DNA from 2 places in the Pseudomonas marincola genome. Region 1 is predicted to be linked to the other one. Evidence: predicted binding sites of a transcription regulator. Region 1 holds the regulator's gene; the other holds the start of a gene.
What was found. The regulator sigma-54, encoded in region 1, starts transcription at its own class of promoters, with help from an activator protein. The targets are predictions, from matches to a motif close to ANTGGCATNNANNTTGCTNT.
Positions count from the first base shown of each region.

Region 2: a site for sigma-54 is predicted at 1,527-1,546, ahead of PMYSY11_RS14550 (flagellar basal body rod protein FlgF). Genes of this name have one in related genera too.

Region 1 covers NZ_LR215729.2:3,900,593-3,903,690, reverse strand. The annotation lists gene hpf (ribosome hibernation-promoting factor, HPF/YfiA family) at 12-320, opposite strand; gene PMYSY11_RS18030 (RNA polymerase factor sigma-54) at 594-2,102, opposite strand; gene lptB (LPS export ABC transporter ATP-binding protein) at 2,230-2,955, opposite strand; gene lptA (lipopolysaccharide transport periplasmic protein LptA) at 2,958-3,098, opposite strand, start outside.
Region 2 covers NZ_LR215729.2:3,115,846-3,118,943, forward strand. The annotation lists gene flgG (flagellar basal-body rod protein FlgG) at 1-692, opposite strand, end outside; gene PMYSY11_RS14550 (flagellar basal body rod protein FlgF) at 739-1,479, opposite strand; gene PMYSY11_RS14555 (IS4 family transposase) at 1,700-3,031, shown strand.

The DNA.
Region 1 (3,098 bases):
GGTGAGCGATGTCAGCGGGCCATAGCGCCTTGCTGACGGTCGAGCTGCTTTTCCTTGTGCTTGATAAGTTGTCGGTCAAGTTTGTCTGTTAGTAAATCGATTGCTGCGTACATGTCATCGTGTTCAGCGTTGGCAACGACTTCGCCGCCCGCTATGTGCAAGGTCGCTTCAATTTTCTGCTTGAGCTTCTCGACCTCCATGATGACTTGTACATTGGTGATCTTATCGAAGTGGCGTTCTAATCGACTGAGTTTCTCCTCGATATAGTCACGCAGGGCGTCGGTCACATCCAGCTGGTGTCCACTGATGTTGACTTGCATACCGCTTTCTCCTTGTTGCCGTGTAGTAGTGACAGGCAATTTGCCTGCCGCCGGAACACTGAAGCTTGCTCACTTACCCTGTAGCGGTTCTGCGGTGCTGTGTAACGCTGTTTGACGCGGGTTGTGTTGCCTCAAACATGTCGGACCTGCATATCACCCAGAGTAAGCAGATTGTCTGCCGGGTCGCTTCGGCTTCTGCCGTGCGCTTTGCTCAGCCCTGATATCAGTATGGCTGTTTTGCAGGAAAGCACAGGGTTTGCTTTGGCGACTCCCTCACATTAATCGTTTGCGCTCGCTGGACGGTGCTATGCCGAGTGACTCACGGTATTTGGCAACGGTGCGGCGAGCGACTTGAATACCTTGTGCCTCCAGTAAACCAGCGATCTTGCTGTCGCTCAATGGCTTTTTTGCATTTTCCGCAGCAACCAGTTTTTTAATGATTGCGCGAATCGCTGTCGACGAGCATTCACCGCCTTCAGAGGTGCTTACGTGGCTTGAGAAGAAATATTTCAACTCGTAAATGCCGCGTGGTGTGTGCATGAATTTTTGCGTGGTGACGCGTGAAATCGTCGATTCGTGCATACCGACTGCCTCGGCAATATCGTGCAGAACCAGCGGTTTCATGGCCTCGTCACCGTAGTCGAGGAAGCCGCGCTGGTGCTCGACAATCTGCGTGGCAACCTTCATCAGGGTTTCATTGCGACTCTGCAAGCTCTTGATGAACCAGCGCGCCTCCTGCAACTGATTACGCATGAAGGTGTTGTCGGCGCTGGAGTCTGCGCGGCGCACGAAACCAGCGTACTGCGGGTTGACCCGTAAGCGCGGCATGGCTTCCTGGTTGAGTTCTACCAGCCAGCGGTCATTGTGTTTGCGCACAATGACGTCGGGGACTACATACTCCGGCTCGCCAGACTCGATTTGCGAGCCGGGGCGCGGGTTGAGGCTCTGAATCAGCTCAATGACCTGACGCAGTTCGTCTTCCTTGAGCTTCATGCGGCGCATCAGTTGGCTGTAGTCGCGGCTGCCCAGCAGGTCGAGATAATCATTTGCCAGACGCTGGGCTTCAGCCAGCCAAGGTGTTTTTGCGGGCAGTTGGCGCAGCTGCAGCAACAGGCACTCGCTGAGGGTGCGTGCGGCAATGCCGGCGGGCTCGAACTGCTGAATGCGGTGCAGAACGGCTTCGACTTCATCAAGCTCGATGTCGAGTTCCGGGTCGAATGCGCTGACCACTTCGTCGAGGGTTTCTTCGAGATAACCCTGCTGATTGATGCAGTCGATCAGGGTCGCCGCGATAAGCCGGTCTTTGTCCGACATTGGCGACAGGTTGAGTTGCCACAACAAATGGCTTTGCAGGCTTTCGCCTGTCGAGGTGCGCGTGGTGAAGTCCCACTCGTCATCGTCGTTGCTAGGCAGGCTGCTGGCGCTTGTCTGATAAACGTCTTCCCAGGCGGTATCAACCGGCAGCTCATTGGGAATGCGCTCATTCCACTCGCCATCTTCCAGGTTGTCTACGGTTTGCGACGGTTCCTGATAAGTCGGTTCCTGGAAATTGGCCTCTTCCTGATTCGGTGAGGCAGCCGTTTCCGCTCCGTCAGCCATAGGGTCGGAATTATCGAAGTCGTCGCCATCTTCTTGGCGCTCGAGCATCGGATTGGACTCCAACGCCTCCTGAATCTCTTGTTGCAGATCCAGGGTTGAGAGTTGAAGTAGGCGGATGGCTTGTTGCAGCTGAGGCGTCATCGTCAGCTGCTGGCCCATCTTCAGGACTAGCGATGGTTTCATTGCAGACCTTATTAACCGGCGTCTATGCGCAATCCACTACAGGGCATTTGAGCCACAAGGAGGCAGAGTATATGCCTTTCCCCGTGGCCTTTGCCTAGCACTGCTTTTGAGTTTGGGCATGATTCGGCTAGAGCCTGAACTCATGTCCCAAATAGACTTCTTTTACAATCTCGTTGGCCAGAATGGCTTCGGAGTCACCTTCGGCAATCAGTTGGCCGTCACTGACAATGTACGCAGTTTCGCAAATATCCAGCGTTTCGCGAACGTTGTGGTCGGTGATCAGAACGCCAATACCTTTGGCTTTCAGGTGGTGAATAATCTGTTTGATGTCCCCGACCGAAATCGGGTCCACCCCGGCAAATGGTTCGTCGAGCAGTATGAATTTAGGCGCCGTGGCCAGTGCGCGGGCAATTTCAACCCGACGACGTTCACCACCCGACAAGCTCATGCCGAGATTATCGCGGATGTGGTGAATATGAAATTCTTCGAGAAGGCTTTCCATCTCCGCGTGACGCGCAGCACGGTCGAGCTCCTTACGGGTCTCGAGAATCGCCATGATGTTGTCCGAGACGCTGAGCTTGCGAAAGATCGACGCTTCCTGCGGCAGGTAACCAATGCCGGCGCGCGCGCGGCCATGCATCGGCAGGTGGCTGACATCCAGGTCGTCGATCAAGACGCGACCCTGATCAGCCTGCACCAAACCTACAATCATGTAGAAGCAGGTGGTTTTACCGGCGCCGTTAGGCCCGAGCAGGCCAACAATCTGTCCGCTTTCGATGTTCAGGCTGACGTCACGCACGACCTGGCGGCTTTTATAGCTTTTGGCCAAATGCTGGGCTTTCAGAATCGCCATCGTTATTCGGCCGCCTGTGGTTCAGCTGGTTTGCTTTTCGGCTGGATAACCATGTCGATGCGCGGGCGCGGTGTGGTGATCTGGTTGCCCGTGGCGCGACCGGCATTAACGATCTGACGCTGCGTGTCGTAGACGATTTTCTC
Region 2 (3,098 bases), 780 kb from region 1:
ACCAACTCCTCAACCACGCTGACGTTGGAGTTTTCCAGGGTGTTCTGCAATGTGGTGCCCAAGCCGTTCAAGCCCGGAGTCCCCACCTGCGGCGCACCACTTGAAGAGGTTTCCAGGAACAGGTTGTTGCCCATTGCCTGCAAACCGGCCGGGTTGATGAAGTCGGCAATCTGCAAGTTGCCCACGACCTGCTGCTGCGGGCTGTCTGGCGTGGTAATCGAAACCGTGCCGTCTTCACCCACGGTGAAGGTGCTGACGTTGTTCGGCAGAACAATCGCCGGCTCAAGCGCAAAACCGTTGGAGGTAACGATCTGGCCATCCGAGTCCAGGTGAAAGGTGCCGTCACGGGTGTAAGACACCGTGCCATCGGGCTGCAATACCTGAAAGAAACCGCGACCGTTAACCGCCAGATCCAGCGGCTGATCGGTGGTTTGCAGGCTGCCTGCGGTAAAGTTTTTCTGGGTGCCGACAATGCGCACACCAGTGCCCAGCTGGAGGCCGGAAGGAAGTTGGCTGTCCTGGCTGGACTGACCGCCAGGTTGCCGGCGGATCTGGTACAGCAAGTCCTCGAACTCGGCGCGATCACGCTTGAAGCCTGTGGTCGAAACGTTGGCCAGGTTGTTGGAAATGGTGGTCAGGTTCATGTCCTGTGCAGACAAACCTGTCTTGCTGACCCACAAAGCCGGAAGCATATCGAATCTCCTCTAGCGACGTTTTCACGGCGCTATGTACTGTTGATTAGCTAAGTTGCAAAACCCGCGCCATCGACGAAGCATTGTCTTCGGCGGTGCGCATCATCTTCACTTGCAGTTCGAATTGACGGGACAGAGACAGGATGGCGGTCATCTCTTCCACCGCGTTGACGTTGCTGGACTCAAGGAAGCCCGACGTCACGCTGACAGCGCCATCCGCCAGCAGCGGCTGCGCGCCTTTGTAATGGATCATGCCGTCAGTGCCCTTCTCCATTTGCTTGAGATCCGGGTTAACCAGCTTCAGGCGGTCGACTTCAGCCAGCACACTCGGCCCCTCGCCCAAGGCACGGATGCTGATAGTGCCGTCTTGGCCGATCTCGACTTTTTGCTCAGGCGGCACGGCAATCGGTCCGGCATTGCCCATCACCGGCAAACCGTTGCCGGTGCGCAATACGCCCAGCGCATCGACGTTCAGGCTGGCGGTGCGCACATACGCTTCGCTGCCGTCCGGCGCCTGCACCGCCAACCAGCCGTCACCGCCCACGGCCACATCCAGATCGCGACCGGTTTCCTGCAACGAGCCGGGGGTAAAGTCGGTGCCTGGCCGCTCGGTCATGGCAAAAACACGGGATGGAAAAGTGTCGCCAAACATCGGCATCGAACGCGCCTGCTCGAAATCGCGGCGAAAGCCACTGGTCGAGATGTTCGCCAAATTGTTGGCGTGGGCACGTTGTGCGAGGGTGTTGTTTTGGGCTCCAGTCATGGAGACGTACAGCATCTTGTCCATGTTCTTCTCCGAGATAGGCTTGCCGCCTGCTGCTCTATACAAGCAATACAGCAAAGGCTGTGCCAATCCTCGAATAAAAACAATAAGCCACTGATTTACAACGATTTTATAAACAAAAAAAAGACGCCAACAGGCTAATGCCAGTCAGTTAAGCGCTACAGCTTGACCTTCTGCGTGCTGAAACGAAAATCCGATGCTTGTTTTGAGCATCGGATTTTTTATGCGACTTTCCCGCGCCTTGGCACTGACTCACGAAGCGGCTTCTGCCACCCACTCCCTTGACGAGCTGGGGGCGCTGCTTGATCCAGACCTAGTTAGCACCGCACTGGAAACGGCGGGAGTGGCGACCCTGCGTAAGCGACGTCTCCCTCTTGAAGCCATGATCTGGTGCGTGATCGCCATGGCGTTGTTTCGCCGGATGTCGGCCTGGGATGCCGCGAGCCGTATGGGCATCATGCTGCCTGGGCAGAAGCCATTGGTAGCACCCAGTGCAATCGTGCAAGGTCGCCAGCGTTTGGGCAGCGCTGCGGTGCGAGAAGTCTTTTCCCTGACTCAACAACGCTGGCATGCCAGCGCCAATCACCCCACTTGGGCCGGTTTGCGCCTGCTCAGTGTCGATGGCGTGGTCTGGCGCACGCCGGATACGGACGACAACCGCAAGCACTATGGCAGCGCCAGTAATCAGCATGGCGATACCGGCTATCCCCAGGTTCGCATGGTCTGCCAGATGGAGCTGACCAGCCACATGCTGGTGAATAGTGCTTTTGCCGGCTACCACAGCAACGAGATGAAACTGGCCGAACAACTGATCGACAGTACACCCGATCACTCGCTGACCTTGTTCGACCGTGGCTTCTATTCACTGGGGTTACTTTATCGCTGGCAACAGACAGGCACTCAGCGCCATTGGTTACTGCCGCTGCGCAAGGATGCTCAATACGAGGTGCTGCGTAAGTTAGGGCGCCACGATGCCATCGTCTCGCTAAAGACCTCGCCGCAGGCGCGTAAACAATGGCCCGACCTGCCAGACACGCTACAGGCTCGGTTATTAAGCAAGACCATCAAGGGCAAAGTGCGGCAGGTACTGACCTCAATGATCGATCCTCTGCGCTTCCCTCCAGACGAAATCGTGGATCTGTACAGCCAGCGTTGGGAAATCGAGCTGGGCTATCGAGAAATGAAGCAAGGCATGCTCGCGGGGCACTACACACTGCGTAGTAAAACGCCGGAGATGATTGAACAAGAACTGTGGGGCGTACTACTGGGGTACAACCTGCTGCGTTATCAAATGTTGGAAATGAGTCGCCACTGCCCTGGCATCTACCCCTGCGAAATGAGTTTTACCGCTTGCACCTGGGCGATTCTGGGCTTCTTGAACGGGGTCTCTTTGAATCATCCAGGCAACATCCCTCGCTACCTGGCCGAACTACAGGCCTCGGCCATGCACTACGTCCTACCTCATCGCCGTGAGGATCGCAGTTATCCGCGAGCGGTCAAACCCAAGCCGTCCAAGTATCCGACCAGAAATAAAAATGCCAGTCAGCTTAACTGACTGGCATTAGCCAACAGGCGTCTTTTAAAATGATTATCGGCGATCGTTTGCCGCTACCGGCAACGCG